One region of the Pseudomonas sp. Z003-0.4C(8344-21) genome, then DNA from elsewhere that is predicted to be linked to it. Evidence: predicted binding sites of a transcription regulator. Region 1 holds the regulator's gene; each other region holds the start of a gene.
What was found. Region 1 encodes FliA, which starts transcription of late flagellar genes. Its sites were predicted from a motif close to CTAAAGTTTNNNNNNNNNNNGCCGNTAA; they were not measured.

Region 1 (7,134 bases):
TTTCCGAGACGCGGCGGCGGAAAAACCCCGAATCGTCCACCACCAGGACTTTGACTGCCATAAACACTCCATTAGGTGCAGCGGGACGTCAGCGCCCCGCCGCCCCGGATTCAAATACGCCGTGCGGCGTAACGCTTGAGCATGCTTGGAACATCGAGAATCAGTGCAATGCGGCCGTCACCGGTGATGGTGGCGCCGGACATGCCCGGAGTGCCCTGCAGCATTTTGCCCAATGGCTTGATGACCACTTCTTCCTGGCCGACCAGTTGATCGACGACGAAGCCGATCCGCTGGGTGCCCACCGAAAGGATCACCACGTGGCCTTCACGCTGCTCTTCGTGAGCGGCGGAGCTGACCAGCCAGCGCTTGAGGTAGAACAGTGGCAGCGCCTTGTCTCGCACGATTACCACTTCCTGACCGTCGACGACGTTGGTGGTCGACAGGTCGAGGTGGAAGATCTCGTTGACGTTGACCAACGGGAACGCGAACGCCTGGTTGCCGAGCATGACCATCAGCGTCGGCATGATCGCCAGGGTCAATGGCACCTTGATGACGATCTTCGAGCCCTGGCCCTTGGTCGAGTAGATATTGATCGAACCGTTGAGCTGGGAAATCTTGGTCTTCACCACGTCCATGCCGACACCGCGGCCGGACACGTCGGAAATCTCGGTCTTGGTCGAGAACCCCGGAGCGAAAATCAGGTTGTAGCACTCGGTATCGCTCAGGCGATCGGCCGCGTCCTTGTCCATCACGCCGCGTTTTACCGCGATCGCACGCAGCACGTTCGGGTCCATGCCTTTGCCGTCATCGGAAATCGACAGCAGGATATGGTCGCCTTCCTGCTCGGCCGCCAGCACCACACGACCGCCACGGGCCTTGCCCGAGGCTTCGCGTTCTTCCGGCGACTCGATGCCGTGGTCGACAGCGTTGCGCACCAAGTGGACCAGCGGGTCGGCCAGGGCCTCGACAAGGTTTTTGTCGAGGTCGGTTTCTTCACCCACCAGTTCCAGGTTGATCTCTTTCTTGAGCTGACGCGCGAGGTCGCGGACCAGACGCGGGAAGCGCCCGAAGACCTTCTTGATCGGCTGCATCCGCGTTTTCATCACGGCGGTCTGCAGGTCAGCGGTGACCACGTCGAGGTTCGACACGGCCTTGGACATGGCTTCGTCGCCGCTGTTGAGGCCCAGGCGCACCAGACGGTTACGCACCAGCACCAGCTCGCCGACCATGTTCATGATTTCGTCGAGACGCGCAGTGTCGACGCGCACGGTGGTCTCGGCTTCGCTGGCCGGTTTTTCAGGCGGTGGCGAGGCAGGCGCACGGGCCGGAGCCGGTGCAGCAGCGGCCGGTTTTGGCGCTTCGGCTTTGGGTTCAGGCTTCGGCGCAGCTTTTGGCGCAGCAACGGCAGCAGCCGGAGCCTTGGCGGCCGGCGTGGCAACGCTTGATGCGGAGCCAGCCGTCGCGGCGCTGGCGTCAAACTTGCCTTTGCCGTGCAATTCGTCGAGCAGCGATTCGAATTCGTGGTCGCTGATCAGGTCGCTGCCGGCTGCGGCGGCGGCCGGTGCAGCAGGTGCAGCCGGGGCCGAAGCGATCGCCGATTCCAGCGCATCGACGGCGAAGTTGCCCTTGCCGTGCAGCTGATCAAGCAGAGCTTCGAATTCGTCGTCGGTGATGTCGGAGCTGTCGCCTTTGGCCGGTGCGGCAGGAGCCGCGGCGGTCGGTGCGACTGCGTCAGCCGCAAACTGACCTTTGCCGTGCAACTGATCGAGCAACGACTCGAACTCGGCGTCGGTGATTTCATCGCTGGCCGGCACATCGGCGGCCGGCGCAGGGGCCGCAGCGGCCGGGGCTTCGGCTTCGGCCTTGACGGCGTTCAGCGAGTCCAGCAACTGCTCGAATTCGTTATCGGTGATGTCGCCGGATGCGTCGCCTTCGACGACCAGTTCCTCGATCATCTCAGCCACTGGCGAAGCTGGGGCTTCGTCGGCGCTTTGCGGCTCGGCCAGACGCGCCAGCGCGGCCAGCAGTTCTGGCGTGGCGGCGGTGATCGGTGCACGCTCGCGGACTTCGCTGAACATGCTGTTCACCGCGTCCAGTGCTTCGAGCACGACGTCCATCAGTTCTGCATCAACGCGACGCTCACCCTTACGGAGGATGTCGAACACGTTTTCGGCGATGTGACAGCACTCCACCAGCTCATTGAGCTGAAGGAAGCCGGCGCCCCCTTTTACAGTGTGGAAACCGCGAAAAATTGCGTTGAGCAGGTCTGCGTCATCCGGGCGGCTTTCCAGCTCGACCAGTTGTTCGGACAGTTGCTCAAGAATCTCGCCGGCCTCAACCAGGAAATCCTGAAGGATCTCTTCATCGGCGCCGAAGCTCATTAATGGGGTGCTCCTACAGGTCTAAAAACCCAAAAAACCCGAAATTCCGAAAATCTAGAATCCAAGGCTGGATAACAAATCGTCCACATCGTCCTGACCGGACACAACGTCTTCTCGTTTATCGGCATGAATCTGCGGACCTTCACCCTGCGAGAGATGTTTTTGTGGATCTTTTTCGGCAAGCATCGCGGCACGGTCATGTTCGATGCCCGCAAAGCGGTCGACCTGACTGGCCATGAGGACGAGTTTGAGCAGATTGCTTTCGACTTCGGTGACCAGTTGGGTCACGCGCTTGATCACCTGACCGGTGAGGTCCTGGTAATCCTGGGCCAGCAGGATGTCGTTGAGATTGCTCGACACCGCACGGTTGTCCGTGCTGCTGCGTGACAGAAAACCGTCGACCCGGCGCGCCAGCTCGCGGAACTCTTCAGCCCCGACCTCGCGACGCATGAAGCGACCCCAATCGGCGCTCAACGTCTGGGCTTCATCGGCCAGACTGTTGACCACTGGCGTGGCGCTTTCCACCAGATCCATGGTGCGGTTGGCCGCGGCTTCCGTCAGCTTGACCACATAGCCCAGGCGTTCGGTGGCGTCGGTGATTTGCGACACTTCCTCGGCCTGCGGCATGTGCGGATCGATCTGGAAATTGACGATCGCACTGTGCAGTTCACGCGTGAGCTTGCCCACTTCCTGATACAGGCCACGGTCACGGGTCTGATTGAGCTCATGGATCAGTTGCACCGCGTCGCCGAACCTGCCTTTTTCAAGGCTCTCGACCAGTTCGACCGCGTGTTTTTTCAGGGTCGATTCAAAATCGCCCTGTGAAGATTCGTTATGCTCCATAGCTCCCCCGCGCGTTCTCAGCCGATGCGTTCGAAAATCTTCTCGATTTTGTCTTTCAACGCCTGAGCCGTGAAAGGTTTGACCACGTAGCCGTTCACACCGGCCTGAGCGGCTTCGATGATCTGCTCACGCTTGGCTTCAGCGGTCACCATCAACACTGGCAGGTGCTTGAGTTTTTCATCGGCGCGCACGTGGCGCAGCAGGTCGATACCGGTCATGCCCGGCATGTTCCAGTCCGTTACCAGAAAGTCGATGCTGCCGCTGTTGAGCACCGGAATGGCAGTGGTGCCATCGTCGGCCTCGACGGTGTTGGTGAACCCAAGATCGCGCAGCAGGTTCTTGATGATCCGCCGCATCGTTGAGAAGTCATCAACGATGAGGATTTTCATGTCTTTGTTCAATTCGACCTCCAAGCAGTCTTAAACGCGCCCAGCACCTGGACGCGCCACTTCAATCAATCGGCGCAGCACTTAAAGTTTGTCTGGAGCACAACGGATCGAGACCGGCGCCGCTCATCACCGCACCAGCCTCGTTTCGCAGTGTCCCCACACTGCCTTCAGCGCGCTCGCCACTCCCCCAAACGCCCCCGCAAACGGGCCGCGCACTGGCTGTGTAACTGGCTGACCCGCGATTCACTGACGCCAAGGACTTCACCGATCTCCTTGAGGTTCAGCTCTTCGTCATAGTACAGCGCCAACACCAGTCGCTCACGCTCCGGCAAATTGGCAATCGCGTCCGCCAGCGCCGTCTGGAAGCGTTCATCTTCCAGATCGCGTGACGGCTCCATATGAGCACTGGCGCCATCCTCGTGCAGCCCTTCGTGTTCGCCGTCCTGCAAGAGGTCGTCGAAACTGAACAGGCGGCTGCCCAAAGTGTCATTCAGAATCCCGTAATAATCGTCGAGACTCAATTGGAGTTCGGCCGCAACCTCGTGATCTTTAGCGTCACGGCCGGTTTTAGCTTCAATCGAGCGAATTGCGTCGCTGACCATCCGGGTATTGCGGTGGACCGAGCGTGGCGCCCAATCCCCTTTGCGCACTTCATCGAGCATCGCGCCGCGGATTCGAATGCCCGCGTACGTTTCGAAACTGGCGCCCTTGCTGGCGTCGTATTTGGTCGACACTTCGAGCAGGCCGATCATACCGGCCTGGATCAGGTCTTCGACCTGCACACTGGCCGGCAAACGTGCCAGCAAGTGATAGGCAATGCGCTTGACCAGTGGCGCGTAACGCTCGATCAACTCGTACTGCGCGTCACGCGCCGACTTCTTGTAAAGATTCATGCCACTGGCGGTCATATCACAGGCCCTGCGGTTTGCTGCACGAGACGCTCGACGAAAAACTCCAGGTGGCCGCGCGGGTTGGCCGGCAACGGCCACGTGTCGACCTTCTGCGCGATGGCCTTGAAGGCCAGGGCGCACTTGGAGCGTGGAAAGGCTTCGTAGACGGCGCGTTGTTTCTGCACGGCCTTGCGCACGCTTTCGTCATACGGGACGGCGCCTACGTATTGTAGGGCGACGTCAAGGAAACGGTCCGTGACCTTGGTCAACTTGGCGAACAGGTTGCGCCCTTCCTGCGGGCTCTGCGCCATGTTGGCGAGGACGCGGAAGCGGTTCATGCCGTAATCGCGGTTGAGCAATTTGATCAGTGCGTAGGCGTCGGTGATCGAGGTCGGCTCGTCACACACCACCAGCAACACTTCCTGCGCGGCGCGGACGAAACTGACCACCGAGTCACCAATGCCCGCAGCGGTGTCGATCACCAGCACGTCGAGATTGTCGCCGATGTCGCTGAACGCCTGAATCAGGCCGGCGTGCTGCGCCGGGCTCAGGTGGACCATGCTCTGCGTGCCGGACGCCGCCGGCACGATGCGAATCCCGCCCGGGCCCTGCAACAGCACGTCGCGCAGTTCACAGCGGCCTTCGATCACGTCGGCCAGCGTGCGTTTGGGGGTCAGCCCCAGCAGAACGTCGACGTTCGCCAGACCGAGGTCGGCGTCCAGCAGCATGACCCGACGGCCAAGCTCTGCCAGCGCCAGCGACAAGTTCACTGACACGTTAGTCTTGCCGACGCCACCTTTGCCGCCGGTCACCGCGATCACCTGTACGGGATGCATGCTGCCCATGTTATTTCTTTACCTTGTCTTGCATAGACGGAGGCCACATTACTGGCTGCGCGTTCCGGATCGGAACAATGCGTGGCAGACCATCGATGTAGGTACAAAAACTGTTCATGATTACCTCAGCCAACCTGCTTGGTCGGGCTGTGATAGATATCAGCGAACATGTCAGCCATGGCTTCTTCGCTGGGTTCTTCCTGCATTTGCACGCTGACGGCGCGGCTGACCAGTTGATGACGGCGCGGCAGATGCAGATCATCCGGAATCCGTGGGCCATCGGTCAGGTACGCGACCGGCAATTCATGACTGATCGCCAGGCTCAACACTTCACCAAGACTGGCTGTTTCATCCAGTTTAGTCAGAATGCAGCCGGCCAGCCCGCAACGCTTGTAACTATGATAAGCGGCGGTTAGAACCTGTTTCTGGCTGGTGGTTGCCAGGACCAGATAATTTTTTGAGCGAATGCCCCGCCCGGCCAGACTTTCCAGCTGCATGCGCAGCGCCGGATCGCTGGCCTGCAGGCCGGCGGTATCGATCAGCACCACGCGCTTGCGCAGCAGCGGATCGAGCGCCTGCACCAGCGACTGGCCCGGATCGACGTGGGTCACCGGCACATTGAGAATGCGCCCCAGGGTCTTGAGTTGTTCCTGCGCACCGATGCGGAAGCTGTCCATGCTCACCAGCGCCACATTCTGCGCGCCGTACTTGAGCACATAACGCGCCGCCAGCTTGGCCAGCGTGGTGGTCTTGCCCATGCCCGCCGGGCCGACCATCGCAATCACACCGCCCTCTTCCAGCGGCTCGACTTCCGGTACGGCAATCATCCGCGCCAGATGCGCGAGCAACATGCGCCAGGCCTGACGCGGCTCTTCGATATCGGTGATCATCGACAGCAGATCACGCGACAGCGGGCCGGACAGGCCGATGCGCTGCAGACGGCGATACAGATTGGCTTGCGCCGGGCGGCTGCCCTGCAGCTGATTCCACGCCAGCGTGCCGAGCTGCACTTCCATCAGTTCGCGCAGGCTGTTCAACTCAAAACGCATCGAATCCAGCGCACGCGGATCGACGCCCGCCGAAGCCTGCGCAGGCGCTGCGGCCGGACGCGCCGGTGCAGCGTAGGTCGGCTCGGTCAACGGTTCGGCAGCGGTCAGCGGCAGGCCGGCCGTCAACGGCAGCCCGGCGAACAACTGCTGATTGGTGTTGCCGTCGGCTTCGCCACGCAGGCTCAATTCGGCCTGTGCGGTGACGATGCGCGACTGGGTCTTGCGCAGCTCGTCCTCGAGTTCCATGTTCGGAACCCGTGGCGCCAGCGCCGACAATTTGTAATCCAGTGCTGCCGTCAACTCGACGCCGCCGGCAATGCGGCGGTTACCGATGATGGCGGCATCAGCGCCCAGCTCATCGCGAACCAGCTTCATGGCCTGACGCATATCGGCGGCGAAAAAACGCTTAACTTGCATAAACCACTACCTCAGCCGTTGGGCCCTACTGTCGCAACGATGGTCACTTGCTTGTTGTCCGGTATTTCCTGGTAGGCCAGCACATGCAGTCCGGGGACGGCGAGGCGGCCGAAGCGCGAGAGCATCGCGCGGATCGGGCCGGCAACCAACAGGATCACCGGCTGACCTTGCATTTCCTGACGCTGCGCCGCTTCGATCAACGAACGTTGCAGCTTCTCGGCCATGCTTGGCTCCAGCAGAACGCCCTCTTCCGAGCCTTGTCCTGCCTTCTGCAGACTATTGAGCAATATCTGTTCCAACCTTGGTTCCAATGTGATCACAGGCAGCTC
Region 2 (7,134 bases), 2.7 Mb from region 1:
AGCAAGATCGGCCGCGGTACCGAGCCGCGTCTGAAGCTGCATTGATCAAGGCCTGGGAAGGCAAATCCTGACCCAGTACACCTCTGCTTTGGGAGCCAGCCTGCTGGCTCCCACACTTTTTTGTGCCTGGCTCGGAGTCGGGGCTACACGCCGACCATTGTAGGAGTGAGCCTGCTCGCGATAGCGGTGAATCAGCCAAGTCGATTTGACTGACGCACCGCTATCGCGAGCAGGCTCACTCCTACATTTGCCCTGCATTTCTGTCTCGTAATGTATCCCCCTAGGCATATCTCACTTTCTCTTACAAACCCCGCGCGCCACGACACAGTCGCGATACACCGCCACCGCTTAATGGCCACACCCGAGCGCACCTGCTCAGGGCTTCGTCCTTAACGTGTGGCTGCGCTGTGCAGCCAGGAGAATGTCAATGTCGCGTACTTCGACCCTCGGTAAAAAATCCATTGGCCTGTTCGGCGCCGCGCTCGCCGGTGGGCTGATGTTGTCCGGTTCAGTGTTTGCTGCCCAGCCCTTGGCACAGGGCTACATGGTCGCCTCCGCGGAAACTTCGGTGAAAGCGCCGGAAGGCAAATGCGGTGAAGGTAAATGCGGCGATGCTTCGATGGCCAAGACCGACAGCGACGGTGACGGCAAGGTGTCCCGTGCGGAGTTCATCAAGGTCGCGCCGAAGTCCGACTTCGACAAGATCGACACCAACCATGACGGTTTCATCGACGAGCAAGAGGCCTACAACAACGTGAAGGCCAACTTCGAAGCCAATGGCAAGAAGATGCCCAAAGGCCTGTTCGAGCATCTGAAGGATCAAGACGGCGCCTGATTCAGCAGGCAATCAAGCCGCGCTTTTTAAAGAAAAGCGCGGCTTTTTCATATCTGGCACTTACAACTGAAAGCGCCGCACCATGCCTTGCAGGGCGTTGGCCAGTTTCGACAATTCGTGGCTGGAGGCGCTGGTCTGGTCGGCACCTGCCGCGGAGCGTACCGACAAATCACGAATGTTGACCAGATTGCGATCCACTTCCCGCGCCACCTGCGCCTGTTCCTCGGCAGCGCTGGCGATGACCAGATTACGCTCGTGAATCTCGTGCACTGACGCGGTGATCGTCTGCAACGCTTCACCGGCGCGCGCCGCCATGCTCAGCGTGGTATTTGCACGCGCCGCACTGGCCTGCATCGACTCCAGCGCCAGACTCGAGCCGTTGCGCATGCCCTGCACCATCTGCTCGATTTCCTGGGTCGATTGCTGGGTGCGATGGGCCAGCGCGCGCACCTCATCGGCGACCACGGCAAAACCGCGCCCGCTTTCGCCCGCCCGCGCCGCTTCAATCGCCGCGTTGAGCGCCAACAGGTTGGTCTGCTCGGCAATCGCGCGAATCACGTCGAGCACCTTGCCGATGTCCTGGGACTGATTGGCCAACGATTGCACCAACTCGCCGGTGTGCTGCACATCAGCGGCCAGGGCACTGATGGCGCTGGCAGTCTCGCTGACCCGCTCCTGCCCCAGTTGCGCCGAATCGCTGGATTGGCGAGTGGCGTCACTGGTCGAAACGGCGTTGCGCGCGACCTCCTCCACTGCCGTGGTCATTTCGTTGACCGCGGTGGCCGCCTGTTCGATTTCATTGTTCTGCTGTTGCAGGCCCTGGGAGCTGTCGAGCGTCACTGCGTTGAGTTCGTCGGCAGCGGAGGCCAGTTGCGTGGCCGAGCCGCTGATGCCCTGCAAGGTCTCGCGCAGGTTCTGCTGCATGGTCGCCAGTGCCTTGAGCAAACGGCTGACTTCGTCATTGCCCTGAGTCTCGATAGGACGGGTCAGATCGCCCTTCGCCACGCTTTCAGCGGCGCTGACTGCACTGCTCAGCGGTAGCACGATGCTGCGTGTCAGCAGCATGGCAAGCGCCACGGTCGCAAGCGCCGCCAGTGCGATGAACACGCTGACGATGGTGCGCGACGTGGCGTAATGGGCGGCTGACTTCTGGCTTTCCAGCGCGACCTGTTTGGCGAACAGATCCGCCAGGTCATTAAGTTGTTTGCCCGAGCCATCGACCACGGTTTTCATGTCGACGAGCAGCAGTTTGGTCAGCTCGTCGCGCTTGCCCTGTTCGGCCAGGGTGAACGATTGGGCAATCCCGGTGCGGTACGCGGCAAAGGTCTGCTTGAACTGGTCATAGAGCTGCTGGCCCTCTGGCGTGGTGACCAGATTGTCGTAGGCGGTGATTTTCTCGCTGAGCTCTTTGTCGCGGGTGTCCATCTGGCCGCGGTAGGTCGGGATGTTCTTCGGATCTTCGTCCAGCGCCATGCGCAAGGAGATGGTACGGATACGCAGCATCAGCTCGCGGATCTCATCGCCGCCGCGAATGCTGGGCAGCCACTGAGTCTCCACGGCGACTTCACTGTCGCGAATGCTCGACATCTGCCCGAGGGCGAATACGCCCAGCAAGGCCACCAATACCGCGATCAGGGCAAAGCCAAAGGCAGCCCGCGGAGCAATATTCAACTGACGAAGCAACATGACGAACGCCCTTATTCTTGTATTGGCCAGATGCGAGGGGCGAAGCCATGGCAGTCCCCTCGTGTTAGCGGGCTATCGGCCGGTTGTATGACGACTTGAAGGGATTTGCCTTTTCAGCAGCCAAAAAAAATCCCCGTATCTTTCGATACGAGGATTTTCAATATGGTCGGGGTAAGGGGATTCGAACTCCTGACATCCTGCTCCCAAAGCAGGCGCGCTACCGGACTGCGCTATACCCCGGTAAAAAAAAGGCGACCTTTCAAAGATCGCCTTCTTCGATCAGCGCTTTTGGCCTCTGATCTTAAGATTCGATCCCAGCGCTAACTGGTTTCAAAAATGGTGGGTCGTGTGGGATTCGAACCTACGACCAATTGGTTAAAAGCCAACTGCTCTACCAACTGAGCTAACGACCCAAAAATGGTCGGGGTAAGGGGATTCGAACTCCTGACATCCTGCTCCCAAAGCAGGCGCGCTACCGGACTGCGCTATACCCCGGTTTGAAATTGGCTCCGTGACCAGGACTCGAACCTGGGACCCAATGATTAACAGTCATTTGCTCTACCGACTGAGCTATCACGGAACTACATATTTCAATTTACAACGGTGAAACCTGAAGCTTCTCGACACCGTTTTCGCATCGCTGCGTTCGTGTGTCTGAGGCGCGCTATTCTACAACCTAGAGCACCTCTGTCAACCCCCTAAATTGCTTTCAAGTTAATGATTTGCAACTTATTTCAGTTTTCAACCCAGTGAGTTGAAACGCTGCCGGTGACTGACTGCGGGGCGCACTTTACAAGCCTTTTCCTTTGAGTTCAACAGCCTAACGAAAAAAAAGGCCCCACAATGTGGGGCCTCGGTTTTTTCCTTGCCGCATGGCATCAGTTGAAAACGATTTCCTCGTTCTCGACGGTGCCGGTTGCGGTGTCGCCTGGCATGAAGTGACCGGAAAGGATCAACTGTGCCAGCGGGTTTTCGATCCAGCGCTGAATCGCACGCTTCAATGGCCGTGCGCCATAGACCGGGTCGTAACCGACGGCAATCAGCTTGTCCATCGCCTCCGGGCTCAATTCCAGCTTCAACTCGCGCTCGGCCAGACGGCTGCGCAGACGGCCCAGCTGGATCTCGGTAATGCCCGCGATCTGATCACGCGCCAGCGGCTCGAAGATCACCACTTCGTCGACGCGGTTGATGAACTCCGGACGGAAGTGCGACGTCAGCGCGTCCATCACTGCTGCACGCTGCGCTTCACGATCACCGACCAGTTCCTGGATCTGCATCGAGCCAAGGTTCGAGGTCATCACGATCACCGTGTTGCGGAAATCCACCGTACGGCCATGGCTGTCGGTCAGGCGCCCATCCTCGAGCACTTGCAGCAGGATGTTGAATACATCCGGGTGCGCCTTCTCGACTTCGTCCATCAGGATCACCGAGTAAGGCTTGCGCCGCACTGCTTCGGTCAGATAACCGCCCTCTTCATAGCCAACGTAGCCCGGTGGCGCGCCGATCAGACGAGCCACGGAATGTTTCTCCATGAACTCGGACATGTCGATACGCACCATCGCCTCTTCAGTGTCGAAGAGGAATTCGGCCAGCGCCTTGCACAGCTCGGTTTTACCGACACCGGTCGGGCCGAGGAACATGAACGAACCGCTCGGACGATTCGGGTCAGACAGCCCGGCGCGCGAACGGCGTACCGCGTTGGCCACGGCCACGACTGCTTCTTCCTGACCGATCACGCGTTTGTGCAACAGGCTTTCCATCTTCATCAGCTTGTCGCGCTCGCCTTCGAGCATTTTCGACACCGGGATGCCGGTCCATTTCGACACGACTTCGGCGATCTCTTCTTCAGTGACCTTGCTGCGCAGCAACTGGTTTTCGCTCTTGCCGTGCTGGTCGACCATTTGCAGGCTGCGCTCCAGATCCGGGATCACACCGTATTGCAACTCGGCCATGCGGTTCAGATCGCCTTTGCGCCGGGCCGCTTCCAGTTCCTGACGCGATTGCTCGATCTTCTGCTGGATCTGTGCAGAACCCTGCACTTCGGCTTTTTCCGAGTTCCAGATTTCTTCCAGATCGGAATACTCACGCTCGTGGCGCTCGATTTCTTCCTGGAGTTTTTCCAGGCGTTTCTTCGCTGCGTCGTCGCTTTCTTTCTTCAGCGCCTGGGATTCGACTTTCAGCTGAATCAGGCGCCGCTCCAGACGATCGAGCACTTCCGGCTTGGAGTCGATTTCCATGCGGATGCGGCTGGCGGCCTCGTCGATGAGGTCGATGGCCTTGTCCGGCAGTTGCCGATCAGTAATGTAGCGATGGCTGAGCTTGGCCGCGGCGATAATCGCGCCATCGGTGATCGCGACTTTATGGTGGACCTCGTAACGCTCTTTGAGGCCGCGCAGAATCGCGATGGTGTCTTCTTCGCTCGGTTCATCCACCAGCACTTTCTGGAAACGCCGCTCGAGCGCCGCGTCCTTCTCTATATATTGGCGGTACTCGTTGAGCGTGGTCGCGCCGACGCAGTGCAGCTCGCCACGGGCCAGCGCAGGCTTGAGCATGTTGCCGGCATCCATCGAGCCTTCGCCTTTACCGGCGCCGACCATGGTGTGCAGTTCGTCGATGAACAGAATGATCTGCCCTTCCTGTTTCGACAGCTCATTGAGCAAGCCTTTGAGGCGTTCTTCGAACTCACCGCGGTACTTGGCACCGGCAATCAGCGCGCCCATGTCCAGCGACAGCAGACGCTTGCCCTTGAGGCCGTCCGGCACTTCGCCGTTGATGATGCGCTGGGCCAGACCTTCGGCGATGGCAGTTTTACCCACGCCTGGCTCACCGATCAGCACCGGGTTGTTCTTGGTGCGACGTTGCAGAACCTGAATGGTACGGCGGATTTCGTCGTCACGGCCGATCACCGGATCGAGCTTGCCGTCTTCGGCACGCTTGGTCAGGTCGACGGTGTATTTATCCAGCGCCTGACGCGACTCCTCGTGATTGGCGTCGTTGACTGCTTCGCCGCCACGCAGGTTGTTGATTGCGTTTTCCAGAGCTTTCTTGCTCACGCCCTGACCGAGCAGCAACTTGCCGAGCTTGCTGTTCTCGTCCATGGCGGCGAGCAGCACCAGTTCGCTGGAGATGAACTGGTCACCCTTCTGCTGTGCAAGGCGGTCGGCCTGATTGAGCAGGCGCGCCAGATCCTGCGACATGTTCACATCGCCGGTCGGGTTCTGGATTTTCGGTAATTGATCGAGCTCTTTGGTCAGCTCTTTACGCAAGCTGTTGACGTCAAAGCCTACCTGCATCAGCAGCGGCTTGATCGAACCGCCCTGCTGTTCAAGCATGGCCTGCATCAAGTGCGCCGGCTCGATGGCCGGATGATCGTGGCCGACTGCCAACGACTGGGCGTCGGACAAGGCCAACTGTAATTTGCTGGTTAAACGGTCTATACGCATGGGTCACCTTCCTTTTGAGCAGGCCGGACCTAAGAAACCATCCTGAATAAAGAAACCTGCCAGATACCGCTATAGATGCGGTCGATTCTGCAAGATTCAAGCGTCAGAGAGTTGATACAGGTCAGGCAAGTCTAGCTGGCGCCCAGCTTCGCAAATACGATCCTCTTTTGACGAGTGGCTGTTTTCGTCAGGCAAGGCGCCGCGACGAGTCATAGCCCGCTATGGCGAGGAGCGGCAACGCCGCATGACGGGAACAGACGCCGTCAAAAAGGAATCGTATTTGTGAGGCTGGGCGCCTCAAGCCAAACGAGGGAGGCGAAGCGACCGGTGCGCGACGCGCGGCGGTAAGAGAAGAAGCGCGGGTCGGTCACGGTGCAGAAACCGCCGCCGTAAACCGCTGTTACACCACGGGCTGCCAGACGCAGGCGCGCCAATTCATAGATGTCAGCCATGAACTTGCCAGGGTTGTGGCTCGGCACGAAGGCTGTCGCCGCTTCCGGCAACTGCTTGACGAAGACTTCGCGCACTTCCGCTCCGACTTCAAAGGCTTGCGGGCCGATGGCCGGGCCGAGCCAGACCAAAACGTCTTCAGCCGAAACATCGAGGCTGTCGAGAGTTGCCTCAAGCACACCCGCCGCCAGACCGCGCCAACCGGCGTGAGCCGCAGCAACGCGAGTGCCGGCACGATCGCAGAACAATGCTGGCAGGCAATCCGCAGTCATCGCCGTGCAGGCAATTCCGGGGGTTGTCGTCCAACTGGCATCGGCGGTCGCGACTACCTCCGGATCAGCTTGTGCCACGGTAATCCCGTGCACCTGCTGCAACCAGGCAGGCTGTATGGAGAAGTGCTCAGTCAGACGCCGACGATTCTCGGCAACGGCCTCAGGACGGTCATCAACATGATCGCCCAGATTGAGGCTGTCGAACGGCGCCTCGCTGACACCACCCTCGCGGGTGGTGACGCAGGCTTTGACGCTGGCCGGCGCAGGCCAGTCCGGCGTCAGCCAGTTCATCCGACGAAGGCCTCGCGATCCTGCTTGAGCAGGGTCAGCAGCCAGACGAAATCTTCCGGCAGCGGTGATTCCCAGCTCATCCGCTCACCGCTCGTCGGGTGATCGAGTTCGAGGAAACGCGCGTGCAGGGCCTGACGGGGGAAGTGCTTGAGCGATT
Region 3 (7,134 bases), 3.1 Mb from region 1:
AGTCGAGGCCTCAGTGACGGCCAGCGAGTACGCGTCAGTTCGCGGGTCGGGCAGATCGAAGTGGAGGTGCTCGGCAGCGACGACATGATGCAAGGGGTGGTCAGCCTGCCGCACGGTTGGGGCCATGCGCGACCGGGCGTGCAAATGGCAATTGCCAGCGGTCAGCCGGGCTCGAGTGCCAACGACCTGACCGATGAATGCCAGCTCGACGAGTTGTCGGGGAACGCCGCGCTCAATGGTGTGCCGGTGACGGTGGTGGCGGCTTGAGCATGTGTCTGTCGGGGAGACCGAGCAGCGCGCTCGGGATTCCGTTACAATGCGCCACCGTGCCGACCCATGAGTCGGAAAGTTCAGCCGAGGTGCTCCATGGATATCATCGAAACGATTAAAGAGCAGATTGCCAACAACACCATTCTGCTTTACATGAAAGGCTCGCCGAATGCCCCGCAGTGCGGCTTCTCCGCAAAAGCTGCGCAGGCTGTCATGGCCTGTGGCGAAAAGTTTGCGTACGTGGACATCCTGCAGAACCCGGAAATCCGCGCCAACCTGCCGAAGTACGCCAACTGGCCGACTTTCCCGCAACTGTGGGTCGGCGGTGAGCTGATCGGCGGCAGCGACATCATGACCGAGATGGCCGCTGACGGTTCGCTGCAGACCACCATCAAGTCGGCTGTCGAAGCCGCTGCGGCGAACAAGTCCGAAGCCTAAGCGCTTTTCTGCAGGAGTGAGCCTGCTCGCGATAGCGTTCTGTCAGTTGATTAAAATATTGACTGATCCAGCGCCATCGCGAGCAGGCTCACTCCTCCAACGCGACAGGCAATAAAAAGCCCCGCACCTCAACAGAGGGCGGGGCTTTTTCGTGTCTGGCGTTCAGCGGGCGCTGACTTACTCTTCGCCCATCTGCGACTGCAGATAGTTTTCCAGACCGATCTTGTCGATCAGGCCCAGCTGGGTTTCCAGCCAGTCGATGTGTTCTTCTTCGGACTCGAGAATGTCTTCGAGCAGTTCACGGCTGCCAAAGTCGGCAACGGTTTCGCAATGGGCGATGGCAGCCTTCAGGTCGGCGTGGCCGGTCTTCTCGATACGCAGATCGCACTCGAGCATTTCGCGGGTGTGCTCGCCGATGTGCAGCTTGCCCAGGTCCTGTACGTTCGGCAGGCCTTCGAGGAACAGGATGCGCTTGATCAGCTTGTCCGCGTGTTTCATCTCATCGATGGATTCTTTGTATTCGTGCTTGCCGAGCTTGTTCAGACCCCAATCTTCGTACATGCGCGCATGCAGAAAGTACTGATTGATCGCGACCAGCTCATTGGCGAGGATCTTGTTGAGATGCTGGATGACGGTAATGTCGCCTTTCATGATCGGAGTCCTGCCCTGTAATCGCGGTATATAAGGCGGAGTTTGAGCTTCACACTTATAAGTGTCAAACCTAAGTTATTGAATAATATATGAAAATTAATCGGAATAAGAATGTTTGTGTTCCGCGTCTTGACGCTAAGCGATTGATTTTCAGGCATAAAAAAACCGGACATAAGTCCGGTTCCTTGAAATTGGGCTGATCAGGCGGCAGTAAATTCTGCAGGATAAGGAATCGAGGCCTGAGCGGTTTGCAGCTTGGTCAGGGTTTCGCGAACCACTTCCTTGGCCAGGCACGCACATTTGCCGCACTGGCTGGCGACGCCGGTCGCCTGGCGAACTTCCTTGTAGCTGCAGCAACCTTCATAGATCGCTTCGCGGATCTGTCCGTCGGTGACGCCAGTGCAGAGGCAAACATACATAAGTAAGAACCGTCGCTGGTTGTGACTCAATTGCGATGGATCTTAATGTTAACGAGAATGATTGTCAAAGTGCTTTGCGGCAGCTTTTGGCGTTATTTGGCTCATGACTGACGAACGGTGTTTGAGCGTTGCTTGCCTGTCCTTATAAATGCTCAACGGACAGCCGACGTGGAAAATCCGTTGAGGACAGGCCAAAAACGCAGTGTATGATGGTCGTCCCTTGCGAAGAGGGTTCGTGTCACAGGGCTGTCGCCTGAGGGTGGCAGGCTGGCCCGGACCCTGAACTTCAAGTCTTTACACCAGGAGATATCAATGAGCGTACTCGTAGGCAAACAAGCCCCTGACTTCACCGTCCCGGCCGTACTCGGCAATGGCGAGATCGTTGACAGCTTCACCCTGTCCTCGGCCATCAAAGGCAAATACGGCCTGGTGTTCTTCTACCCACTGGACTTCACCTTCGTCTGCCCGTCCGAGCTGATCGCTCTGGACAATCGCATGGCCGATTTCAAGGCACGTAACGTGGAAGTGATCGCTGTGTCGATCGACTCGCACTTCACCCACAACGCCTGGCGCAACACCCCGGTCAACAATGGCGGCATCGGCCAGGTGAAATACACCATGGCAGCCGACATGAAGCACGACATCGCCAAGGCCTACGACGTTGAGTCCGAAGGCGGCGTGGCGTTCCGAGGCGCGTTCCTGATCGACGACAAGGGCGTTGTCCGCTCGCAGATCATCAACGACCTGCCGCTGGGCCGTAACATGGAAGAGCTGATCCGTCTGGTCGACGCACTGCAATTCCACGAAGAGCACGGCGAAGTCTGCCCTGCCAACTGGAAGAAAGGCGACAAAGGCATGAACGCTTCGCCAGAAGGCGTTGCGGCTTACCTGACCGAGAACGCTGCTGCCCTGTAAGGCGCAACGTCGAGGTATAAAAAAACCGGCCCAAGTGGCCGGTTTTTTTGTGCTCGGGTTTTATTCGATGAGGATCAATCGTCGAAATCTTCCCAGCCGCCCATCTGCTTCCAGCGGTTGACGATGCCGCAGAACAGCTCAGCGGTTTTCTCGGTGTCGTAACGTGCCGAGTGCGCCTCGCGGCCATCAAAATCGATGCCGGCGGCCTGACAGGCTTTGGCCAGCACGGTTTGACCGTAGGCAAGACCGGCCAGCGTCGCGGTGTCGAAGCTGGAGAACGGGTGAAACGGGTTGCGCTTCATGTCCAGGCGCGCAACCGCGGCGTTGAGGAAGCCCAGATCGAAGCTGCTGTTATGCCCGACCAGAATTGCCCGCTTGCAGCCGTTGGCCTTCAGCGCCTTGCGGATGCCGCGGAAGATGTCGGTCAGCGCGGTTTCTTCGCTGACGGCCATGCGCAGCGGGTGATCGAGTTTGATCCCGGTGAACTCCAGCGCCGCTGCTTCGACGTTCGCGCCTTCGAACGGCTCGACGCGGAAGAAGTAGGTGTGATCCGGGTACACAAACCCCTTTTCATCCATGGCGATGGTGGTCGCGGCAATCTCCAGCAAGGCATCGGTGGCCGCGTTGAAGCCACCGGTTTCTACGTCGACGACTACCGGCAGGTAGCCGCGAAATCGTGCTGCCATCGGATGACGGGAACCGCCGCCGCCATTTTGACCGTCCAGTTCGTCGTCGAAATGCTCTTCACTCACGCGTGTTCCTCCAGCAGGCGCCAGCGCAGTTTTTCACCGGCGCGCAGCGGGATAACGGTCAGCTCGCCGAAAGGCAGGCTGGTCGGGGCGGTCCATTCTTGACGAACCAGGGTGATGCGATCGGTGTTCGTCGGCAGGCCATAGAAGCGCGGGCCGTTGAGGCTGGCGAAGGCTTCAAGCTTGTCCAGCGCGTTACGTTGTTCGAACGCTTCGGCGTACATCTCGATGGCGGCGTACGCGGTGTAGCAGCCGGCGCAGCCGCAGGCGGCTTCCTTGGCGTGCTGGGCGTGCGGTGCCGAGTCGGTGCCGAGGAAAAACTTCGCGCTGCCGCTGGTGGCGGCATCGAGCAAGGCTTCCTGATGCGTATTGCGCTTGAGGATCGGCAGGCAATAAAAGTGGGGGCGAATCCCGCCCACCAGCATGTGGTTGCGGTTGTACAGCAGGTGATGCGCAGTGATGGTCGCGCCGACGTTGGCCGAGGCCTCGTTGACGAACTGCACGGCGTCGCCGGTGGTGATGTGTTCGAACACCACTTTCAGCGTCGGGAACCGCTCAACGACCCGGCGCATGTGCTCATCGATGAAAATCTTCTCGCGGTCGAACACATCGACGTCGCCACGGGTGACTTCACCGTGGATCAGCAGCGGCATGCCGAAGTCGGCCATGGCTTCCAGCGCCGGGAAAATCTTGTCGATGCTGGTCACGCCGGAATCGGAGTTGGTGGTCGCACCGGCCGGGTACAGCTTGGCGGCGTACACAAAACCGCTGGCCTTGGCCTGACGAATTTCTTCCGGTTGGGTGCGGTCGGTGAGGTACAGCACCATCAGCGGCTCAAAGCGACTGCCGGCCGGGCGGGCAGCGAGGATCCGCTGGCGATAGCCGTCGGCTTCAGCGGCGTTGCGCACCGGTGGCACCAGGTTCGGCATGATGATCGCGCGCCCGAAGGTGCGAGCCACATCGGCAACGGTATTGGTCAACACGGCACCATCGCGAAGATGAATATGCCAGTCGTCGGGACGCAGCAGGGTCAGGCGGTCGGACATGGGGGGCTTCCAGGCGGGTCAAACTGAGGCGAATGCTACCGGAAAAGACTCTTGCAGGCACTCGCTATCAAGTTTTGCAGCAAGCGTCCGATATCCCGAAGGTATGCCGTAAACATTGTGTGAATCGGTGTTTGTGTTTCACAAGCCAATGGAGCCTCCCGTGCGCCAGCGTTATCTAGCCTTGCTCAGTGTGTTTGCCAGCCTCCCTGCGATGGCGCTCACCTACCAGACCCGTCTGGAGAACATTGAGTGGACGGTCGCCGGCGACAAGTTCGAGTGCCGTCTGACCCAACCGATCACCGATTTCGGTTCGGGCGAGTTTGTGCGCAAGGCCGGCGAGCAGGCGATCTTCCGCCTCAACGCCTACAACGCCATGCTCGGCGGCGGTTCGGCGACCTTGCTGGCGGCCGCTGCACCCTGGCAGCCGGGGCGTGGCGACATCAATCTGGGCAGCGTTCGGCTGGGCAGCGGCAATGTCCTGTTCAACAGTTCGCAGTCGCAGGCTGGCGGGCTGATCAGCGGGCTGCTGGATGGTCGCAGCCCGGTCGTGCGCCGCGCATCGGGTGATGGTCGGGTGTCGGAAGTGCGCCTGCTGCCGGTCAAGTTCAGCAAGGCATTCAACGATTATCAGACCTGTGTGGCGAAGCTGCTGCCGCAGAATTTCGACCAGATCAAGCAATCACAGATCGGCTTTCCCGGCGAGGGTGTTGATCTCGACCCGGCTGCCAAAGCCAAACTGCAAGTGATGCTCGAATACATGAAGGCTGATCCGACGGTGAACCACATCGAACTCGACGGCCACTCGGACAACAGCGGCAATCGCCTGACCAATCGTGAGCTGTCGCGCCGCCGAGCGCTGGCGGTGGTCGACTTCTTCAAGGCCAATGGCATTCAGGAGTCGCAGATCACTGTGCGTTTTCACGGCGAGCAGTATCCGATCGTGCCGAACACCAACAAAGCCAACCGTGCGAAGAACCGTCGCGTCAACGTGAAACTGGCGCGCGTCGCACCGACGACAGCCCCGGCGCCGGCGCCGCAAGCGAGTACGCCAGCCACGGCTGCAACGACTTCCTGACTCGCCGGTCATCGTCGCGCTCTCGACAGATTCTGTCGCTTTGTCGTCTTAAGCTGTCGCGCCTCTGTAAATTATCGCGTTGGAGCGGTAGACTCCCCGGCTTTCCGTAGAACCCCGTGGAGTGATGGCATGGCGGACGTAAACAAGGTCGTTCTGGCGTATTCCGGCGGCCTGGACACTTCGGTGATCCTCAAGTGGCTGCAGGATACTTACAACTGTGAAGTGGTGACCTTCACCGCCGATCTCGGTCAAGGCGAAGAGGTCGAGCCGGCCCGCGCCAAGGCCCAGGCCATGGGCGTCAAAGAAATCTACATCGACGACCTGCGCGAAGAGTTCGTGCGCGATTTCGTCTTCCCGATGTTCCGCGCCAACACCGTTTACGAAGGCGAGTACCTGCTGGGTACTTCCATCGCACGTCCGCTGATCGCCAAGCGTCTGATTGAAATTGCCAACGAAACCGGTGCCGACGCCATTTCCCACGGCGCGACCGGCAAGGGCAACGACCAGGTACGTTTCGAACTGGGTGCCTACGCGCTCAAGCCAGGCGTAAAAGTGATCGCCCCTTGGCGCGAGTGGGACTTGCTGTCGCGCGAGAAGCTGATGGACTACGCCGAGAAGCACGCGATCCCGATCGAGCGTCACGGCAAGAAAAAATCCCCGTACTCGATGGACGCCAACCTGCTGCACATTTCCTACGAAGGCGGTGTGCTGGAAGATACCTGGACCGAGCACGAAGAAGACATGTGGAAATGGACGGTCTCCCCGGAGAACGCTCCTGACAAAGCGCAATACCTGGAACTGACCTACCGTAACGGCGACATCGTTGCGCTGGACGGCGTTGAAATGACTCCGGCCACCGTGCTGGCGACGCTGAACAAGATCGGTGGTGCTCACGGTATCGGCCGTCTCGACATCGTCGAAAACCGCTATGTCGGCATGAAGTCCCGTGGCTGCTACGAAACCCCGGGCGGCACCATCATGCTGCGCGCGCACCGCGCCATCGAATCGATCACGCTGGACCGCGAAGTTGCTCACTTGAAAGACGAGCTGATGCCGAAATACGCCAGCCTGATCTACACCGGCTACTGGTGGAGCCCTGAGCGTCTGATGCTGCAACAGATGATCGACGCTTCGCAGGTCAACGTGAACGGCGTTGTGCGCCTGAAGTTGTACAAAGGCAACGTGATCGTCACTGGCCGCAAGTCCGACGATTCGCTGTTCGATTCCAACATCGCGACCTTTGAAGAAGACGGTGGCGCTTACAACCAGGCCGACGCGGCGGGCTTCATCAAGCTCAACGCACTGCGCATGCGCATTGCTGCCAACAAGGGCCGCAAGCTGTTCTAGGCATCACAGGCGGACGCACAACAAAAAGGGCGGCCTTGTCTTCGAGACAGGGTCGCCCTTTTTGCATCAATGGGTGATGGCTCCGACTGAGCATTTTTCCAGGCACCGGTGCGTGGCAGTGGTTCGTTTTCAAACTCTTCCCAGACGCGTCACCGCGTGTGAGCAGAGGTTGTAGACGATACAGAGCGTTTTGCCGGAGCCTTTCTTGATCTGCCTGGCTTGCA
Region 4 (7,134 bases), 1.1 Mb from region 1:
GGTAATCCTTCGGCGACAGGTAAATGGTGGCGAAGTCGCCGCCCATGAACGGCGCTGCGTTGGCCGCGTCACCGCCGAGCAGCTCCAGCACGCTGAAACTGTGGCCCTTGGCCTGGAACACGCGACCGTGCTCGATCGGGCCGAGCTGGCTGACCGCACCGTCGGCCGGGCTGAGGATCGCGCCCGGGGTTGGGTCCAGCGGACGCGCGCCGTCTTTCAGGGCGCGGGTGAAGAAGGCGTTGAAGTGTTCGTACGCGGTCAGGTCTTCGACCAGCGCTTGCGACATGTCCACCTGATAGCGCTTGGCGAACCATTGGGTGAAGGCATTCTTGAACCAACGCACGCGGCACTCGGCAATACAGCCGGCCAGGCGCGACAGCAGGTGATGCGGCAGCAGGTACTGGCTGAGGATAAACAGACGCTCTTTCATTGATTTTCCTTGGAAGCTTGAATCTCGACAGGCGTGTCGGGGTGGTTGCCCCATTCGCCCCAGGAACCGGCGTAGCCCTTGACCCGCGGATAACCGAGGGACTTGGCCACCAGATACGTGAAGCCCGACCGGTGATGGGTCTGGCAGTGGGTAATGATTTCTTTGTCTTTGCTGATGCCGAGCTGTTCGAGGATCTGCGGCATGTCGGTGCGGATGCGCAACTGGCGCGCCTTGTCCATGCCGGCAGTCCATTCGAAATTGACCGCACCGGGAATGTGTCCGCCCTTGGCCGCGAGGACTTTTTCACCGGAATACTCCAGCGGGCCGCGCGCATCCCAGATCGCCAGATCGGCAGCGCCGAGGCGGCTTTGCAGGTATTCGCGAGTGGCCGTCGGCCCTTCATGCAGGGTCAGCGCCACCGGGCCACCGACGGCTGGCGGTACCTGAATCGACATCGGCAGACCGTCGGCCAGCCATGCCGGCAGGCCGCCGTCTATATAGTGGTATTTGTCGTGGCCGATGACATCGAGCAACCAGATGAAGCGCCCGGCCCAGCCGCCGCCCTCGTCGTCATACACCACGTACACCGCATCCGGGCGATGGCCGAGCTCACCGAACAATGCTTCCAGGTCGGCTTTCGCCGGCAGCAGGCCCGGCGCTGGCGGCTGGCCGAACTGGGTGCGTTTCGGGTCGACAAAACGTGCGCCGGGCAGGTGACCCTCGGTGTAGCGCGCAGGGCTGGTCAGGTCCACCAGGATCAGTTCCGGGGACTCGAGCCGCGGGAGCAGGTCGCTCGGCTCGATGACGAGCGGCAAGCCAGAGAAGTCAGACATGCGAGGTCTCCAGAGCACAAAGGGGAGGATTGTAGCGCAGCCTCATCGGCCACGGCTGCTAAAGCTGTGCAGGGCTTTTTCGATGCACTGCGCAGTCTTGGCGAAGGCTTGCACGGTGATGTCGGCGAATGGCCCGCCGCCCTGGTCGGCGACGACGATCATGATCACTCGGCCATTGTTGACCAGTGAGCGCAGGAATAGATGTTCGCCACGGAACAGCGTGCGCAGGCTCGCTGGCAACAGCGCGGAAAACTGCGCATTGTTTTCCGGGGTGATCCGCACCTGCGCCTGTTGCGTCAGCAGGCGTTGCAGCACTTTGCTTTGACTGACGACGAAACTCAGCGCGCCGGCCTCCTTCGGCAGGCCGGCAGTTTGCTGCACGCGCAGCGTCGAGTGCGTGCGGTCGGCCATCAGAATCATCACCCGGCGCATGCCGCTGGCCACCAGCGCATTGCGTGCGGCGACGGTCAGGCTCATGGCGTTGGTGAAACGGCTGGGTTCGGCGAGCAGTTCGGCGCATTGCCGACGCCACTGGCCGAGGTCGTCCGACGACGGTGCTGCCGCGGGCAGCATGCCTTCGGGCAAGCGTCGCGTGCCCCACGGCCAGAGCAGCGCAACTGCCGGGTGCCACAAATCCGGCATGGCGTGCTGCCGCGCGCTGTTCGCCGCTTGCTGGTGCAACTGCTGTTGCACCTCGTCCATGGACATCTGCAGGTAAAGGCTGGTCAGGTACTGCCAGCGTTCGCTGTGCGGACTGTCCCAGGCCTGATGCGCCGACAGCGCCAGCCCATTGGCCAGCAGCACGGTATTGGCCGGCTGATTGAGCCAGCGGCGCAGGGTCGGGTCATCGTCGAGGCGGTTTTGCTGGCGCAACGGATGTTCGCTGTCGCGGGCGATACGCAGCACCTGCACCAGTTCACGCTGTTCGTTGAGCAGCAGTTTATAGCCTTGCTGGACCCAGATCGGCAGACGCCAGGCCTCGACCAGCGCATCGGCAATTTTCAGCAGGCGTACGCCAAACAATTGCCTTTCGACGAGGTGCGCCGGTTCGCGTTTATGAATCACCCGCAGCTCCCATTCCTCAAGCAGTTGCGGAAAGGTCAAGGCCAGCGGCCACAGCGGCGAGAGAAACAGCAGGCTGCCCCAATGGATGTCCTGCCACAGCCGCGCCAGGCGACTGGCAAAAAAACCGTTGGCCTGTTGCGTCGCGTGCTGACTGATCAGCTGCAACTGGCGCAGGGCCTTGGGAATCTGCATCTGTGGTTCGGCGGGCAGGCGTGCGAGCAGTTCTTCGGTACGAGCAAGGCCGAGGCGGTTGATGGCGACCTCGAGATTTTCCGCCGGCGTGGCCATGGTGCCGTGGGTGTGACGATTGGCCTCACGCAGGATGCTCAAGGCCAGCGCCGGGCTGTCCTGCATAAGATCGGCGATGTCACGCAACGAGCTGCGATTGTCGCGGATCGCCCGGCAGACTTTGTCGTGCGCCGCTTGCGGGACGGGCAGACGGACGCTGTCGAGCAGCTTGACCCAGCCGTCGAGGGTGGTCGGTTTTGCGTGTGGGACGTTCGTTTCATTAGCCATGTCTGGACGGGATCTTCACTGACTGTAGACGCGCCCGGCATGGGCTAAATTGGCTTTTCGCCTGAACTGGCTATAGTCTGGCGCAGTTTTGCCGATAAGTAGAAGAAGAGATTTTTTAACTTCCGAATATGACCTTGAACCCGACTTAAACAAGTACCTTCTACCTATGGCTAAAATTATCGGCATCATCGTCGTATTCGCGAGCGTGCTCGGCGGATACGTGCTCTCCCACGGCAAGATTGCCGCCCTGATCCAGCCCTTCGAGGTGATGATCATCGGCGGTGCGGCCCTCGGCGCATTCCTCCAGGCCAACCCTGGTTATATGACGATGCACGTGCTCAAGAAATCCCTGAGCATGTTCGGTTCGCGTTTCACCCACACCTTCTATCTTGAAGTGCTCGGGCTGATCTACGAGATCCTCAACAAGAGCCGCCGCGAAGGCATGATGGCGATCGAAGGCGACATCGAAGATGCCGCCGCGAGCCCGATCTTCGCCAAGTACCCGGCGGTGCTCAAGGATGAGCGCATGACGGCGTTCGTCTGCGATTACCTGCGCATCATGTCCTCCGGCAACATGGCTCCGCACGAACTGGAAGGCCTGTTCGACATGGAGCTGTACAGCCTCAAAGAAGACCTCGAACACCCCTCCCACGCGGTCAACGGCATCGCCGACGGCATGCCCGGTTTCGGTATCGTCGCGGCGGTACTCGGTATCGTGGTGACCATGGCCTCGCTGGGCGAGGGCGACCAGGCGTCGATCGGTCTGCACGTCGGTGCGGCGCTCGTCGGTACGTTCTTCGGTATTCTCGCGGCGTACGGTTTCTTCGGCCCGCTGGCGCACTCGCTGGCTCACGATGCCAAGGAAGAACTCAACGTCTACGAAGCCATCAAGGCCTCGCTGGTGGCCTCCGCTTCCGGCATGCCGCCGTCGCTGGCGGTCGAGTTCGGTCGCAAGGTTCTGTATCCGGCCCACCGTCCAAGCTTTGCCGAGCTGGAACAAGCCGTTCGCGGTCGTTAAGAAATGGAAAATAATCAGCCGATCATAGTCAAGCGCGTCAAGCGCATTGCCGGCGGGCACCACGGCGGGGCGTGGAAAATTGCCTTCGCCGACTTCGCCACCGCGATGATGGCGTTCTTCCTGGTGCTGTGGCTGCTGTCCACGGCGACGCCGGAGCAGAAAATCGCCATCGCCGGTTACTTCAAGGACCCGGTCGGCTTCTCCGAAAGCGGTACGCCGTACATCATCGATCTGGGCGGCACGCCGACCCTGGCGCCGGAAAACACCCTCAACCCGGAAGTGAAGTCGCAGCCGCAGCCCGACAAGGTCACGGTCGACACCGAGCAGGTTGAAGGCATGGCCGAGCAGGTCGAGAAAGAGCGTCTGGAGCTGTTGTTGCAAGAATTGCAGAACAAGGTTGACGAGAACCCGCAGCTGCAGAAATTCAAGGACCAGATTCTCTTCGAAATCACGCCGAACGGCTTGCGCATCCAGATCATGGACGCCGAGAACCGGCCGATGTTCGACTCAGGTTCCGCACGCCTGAAGCCGTACTTCGAAGACATCCTGCTGGCGATGGCCGACACCATCAAAGCGGTGCCGAACAAGATCAGCATCAGCGGTCACACCGACGCCAAGCCTTACATCGGCAGCGGCGACTACGGCAACTGGGAGCTGTCGGCCAACCGCGCCAACGCCGCCCGGCGTGCCTTGGTCGCTGGCAGCTACCCGGATGCGCAAGTGGCGCGGGTGGTCGGTTATGCCTCGTCGGCGCTGTTCGACCGCGAGAACCCGTTCAACCCGGTCAACCGCCGTATCGATATCGTCGTGCTGACCAAGAAGGCCCAGGCGGCCATCGAGGGTGCGCAAGGTGCCGATGCTGCCAAGCCGGCGGATCAGAGTCAGAACGGTGCTGCACCGGCGGCGCCTGCTGATCCGAACGCGTTGCCGGCGGATCAGCAACCGGTGCCCGCGCATGAACTGCGTGAGCGGCTGAATCTGTTTGATGATGCCGCGCCGAAGCCGGCTGAGCCGGGTGGGGCGGTGCCAGCGCCGAAGCAGTGATTGTTAAAAAAACCGACAGTGATGTCGGTTTTTTTTGCCTGATTGTTTCGGCTTGAGGATTACTGTGCCGCGAAGATCGCAGCCCCTCACCCCAGCCCTCTCCCGAGGGAGAGGGAGCCGATCTCCGGTATCTCAGAACCAGAGTTCGACCGTGATATCTCGGGTCGGCGTACCCCTTGAGCGCGGCGCGGTCAGTCCCCTCTCCCTCCGGGAGAGGGCTAGGGTGAGGGGCTCTTCAGGCATGACAATGGTCTAGAACCCGCGCCGAATCCGGTTCTTCAGCTGTTCATGAAAGAACTCGGCATTGCGCTTGTAGCTGCCCTTGATCGATTCATTGATCGAATCCAGCGCCATCGAGCGTTTGCTCATGACTTCATCGCGATAGGCGTCGATGAAAAAATCCAGATCGCTGTTGGTGCTCAACTTCGGCCATTTATCCAGATACAGCGGCAGCTCCGCCGGGCCGGTCTTGAACGAGCAAATCCGTCGGTTGCTGATGGTCGCTTCGCCAATCTCGAACGGCACCCACCACGACAGCGCCGTCTTCTCTGAAACCACTGCCAGCAAATGCGTGCACTCGGTGATGTTGCGCGTGATCACCCCGGTGATGTCATCGGTGGTCTGCGATTCCGGGTCGAGCACGTCGAGGTAAGTCTTGATCTTCGCCTGGGTCAGGCGGGTATTGATAGCGATCGCGTGGGCGCGGTCCATGTGGCGGTAGCTGATGAATACGGGCATCAGAAATGTCCTTTAATGGCGAGTTCACGGTAATACGCACCGAGGGCCGTCAGGCGGCAACCGGTGGAGTGGAGGGCGGCGTAGTACATGTGTTCGGCGTCGACCGGCTCGATCAGGCTGTGGCGGTTGCATTTCTGCAACTGAGCGAAGATCTCGCCATGCTCGGCCACGAACGTCGCTTCGGTGGGTTCGTAGCTGGGGTCCAGTGCGAACACCGACTCGGCTTCGGCGAACCAGTCCGGCAATTTGCGCAGGATTTCCTTGGGAATCAGCGGCGAGACCTCGCGCAGGGAAATGAACTGCGAAACATTGGTCTTGAAGACCGGCCGCTGCTCCCAGGCATCCAGAGCGTTGTCGACAAAGGAATACAGGCTGCCGGGGGTGATCTTGCCAAGAATGTTCGCCGCGCCTCCGTGCAACGCTTGCAGCAGCAGACCGGTAAACACCCCATGCTGCGCGCCTTCCATGGCCGGCTCCTCTTTCTTGCAGGCAGTCAAAATGCTCATGCCTTCGCCGATGGTGCTGCTTTCGCTGCGCAAGGCGCGCACTTCGCCGGCCGAACCGCTCTGACAGCAGTCGAGGATGATGACCTTGTTTTTGATGCGCGTGGCTTTGGTCGCCCAGTTGAGAATGTCGCTGATGCGGATGCCGTCTTTCGCGTTGCGGTAGTCCTGCGGTATCAGCATGCCCTCATCGGTGCCGGCATCAAAGCCACCGTGACCGGCGAAATACAGCAGGGCGACATTGCAGTCGCCGGAAAACAGCTCGCGGATCTGATCCTCGAGTCTCTCGCGGCTCAGATAATCTTCGGCAGACGTCAGCACGACATTCTTGAAATTGGGGTCGCCATTGGCGTTGGTCTTGAGCACCGAAGCCATGGCCATGGCGTCGTTGCAACAGCCGCTCAATCCGGAAATATTCGAGTAATCGTTGATGCCGATAAACAGTCCCTTGCGCATGCTCACACCGCCGTATGCAGGCGAATCGCACTGACGATGCTGTTGGTGTTCCAGGCGCATTCGGCGTGTGCGGCGTTGCGCACCACGGTCGAGATGCGCTCGGCGCCGAACGGTTTGATCGCAATGATCACTTTGCCCATGCGTTTGGCGATCTCGATTTCCTTGTTGATCCACTTGCTGTAGGTCGAATACATGCCAGCCATGATCAGCACCGCCGAGCAGGAACGAATCTTGTTTTCGATGGCTTGCTCAAGCTCCTGATCGGTGCGGGCATCAAGAATCGGATTGTGCGTAGGCACTGAAAAATTCTTGTAGGTAAAACCCGGTTTCGCATTGAGCAGGCGCACCAGATTGTCGTGGGCGTGGGCGTAGCTCCACGAATGGCTGATGAACAGGTGATAGGTTTGCATGGCGTTCCTCGGAGATCGCAAGAAGCGAGAGAGGAACCGAATGTAGGCATCTGGAACGCGCTCACAAGGTCTGCGCGGCAAAACAGAAACGTCTTGCAAACAGGCGTGCGAACGCCCTACA

Region 2: the regulator FliA is predicted to act here: its motif matches at 2,594-2,621, upstream of BLU24_RS05755 (methyl-accepting chemotaxis protein).
Region 3: the regulator FliA is predicted to act here: its motif matches at 4,555-4,582, upstream of BLU24_RS07360 (flagellar protein MotY).
Region 4: the regulator FliA is predicted to act here: its motif matches at 2,915-2,942, upstream of motA (flagellar motor stator protein MotA).

The regions. Positions count from the first base shown of each region.
Region 1 covers NZ_LT629756.1:4,632,696-4,639,829, forward strand. The annotation lists gene BLU24_RS20895 (protein-glutamate methylesterase/protein-glutamine glutaminase) at 1-61, opposite strand, end outside; gene BLU24_RS20900 (chemotaxis protein CheA) at 111-2,381, opposite strand; gene BLU24_RS20905 (protein phosphatase CheZ) at 2,436-3,224, opposite strand; gene BLU24_RS20910 (chemotaxis response regulator CheY) at 3,242-3,613, opposite strand; gene fliA (RNA polymerase sigma factor FliA) at 3,781-4,521, opposite strand; gene fleN (flagellar synthesis regulator FleN) at 4,518-5,348, opposite strand; gene flhF (flagellar biosynthesis protein FlhF) at 5,465-6,805, opposite strand; gene flhA (flagellar biosynthesis protein FlhA) at 6,817-7,134, opposite strand, start outside.
Region 2 covers NZ_LT629756.1:1,224,902-1,232,035, reverse strand. The annotation lists gene BLU24_RS05765 (NAD(P)/FAD-dependent oxidoreductase) at 1-45, shown strand, start outside; gene BLU24_RS05760 (HvfA family oxazolone/thioamide-modified RiPP metallophore) at 428-835, shown strand; gene BLU24_RS05755 (methyl-accepting chemotaxis protein) at 896-2,521, opposite strand; tRNA gene BLU24_RS05750 (tRNA-Pro) at 2,685-2,761, opposite strand; tRNA gene BLU24_RS05745 (tRNA-Lys) at 2,859-2,934, opposite strand; tRNA gene BLU24_RS05740 (tRNA-Pro) at 2,940-3,016, opposite strand; tRNA gene BLU24_RS05735 (tRNA-Asn) at 3,026-3,101, opposite strand; gene clpB (ATP-dependent chaperone ClpB) at 3,400-5,964, opposite strand; gene pgeF (peptidoglycan editing factor PgeF) at 6,228-6,977, opposite strand; gene rluD (23S rRNA pseudouridine(1911/1915/1917) synthase RluD) at 6,974-7,134, opposite strand, start outside.
Region 3 covers NZ_LT629756.1:1,573,074-1,580,207, forward strand. The annotation lists gene BLU24_RS07325 (molybdopterin oxidoreductase family protein) at 1-267, shown strand, start outside; gene grxD (Grx4 family monothiol glutaredoxin) at 367-708, shown strand; gene bfr (bacterioferritin) at 886-1,359, opposite strand; gene BLU24_RS07340 (bacterioferritin-associated ferredoxin) at 1,560-1,778, opposite strand; gene BLU24_RS07345 (peroxiredoxin) at 2,091-2,693, shown strand; gene rnt (ribonuclease T) at 2,768-3,445, opposite strand; gene pyrC (dihydroorotase) at 3,442-4,488, opposite strand; gene BLU24_RS07360 (flagellar protein MotY) at 4,649-5,563, shown strand; gene BLU24_RS07365 (argininosuccinate synthase) at 5,693-6,910, shown strand; gene BLU24_RS07370 (hypothetical protein) at 7,040-7,134, opposite strand, start outside.
Region 4 covers NZ_LT629756.1:5,775,312-5,782,445, reverse strand. The annotation lists gene asd (archaetidylserine decarboxylase) at 1-430, opposite strand, end outside; gene rhdA (thiosulfate sulfurtransferase) at 427-1,263, opposite strand; gene BLU24_RS26015 (HDOD domain-containing protein) at 1,306-2,844, opposite strand; gene motA (flagellar motor stator protein MotA) at 3,011-3,862, shown strand; gene motB (flagellar motor protein MotB) at 3,866-4,906, shown strand; gene BLU24_RS26000 (toll/interleukin-1 receptor domain-containing protein) at 5,159-5,644, opposite strand; gene BLU24_RS25995 (caspase family protein) at 5,644-6,603, opposite strand; gene BLU24_RS25990 (TIR domain-containing protein) at 6,606-7,013, opposite strand.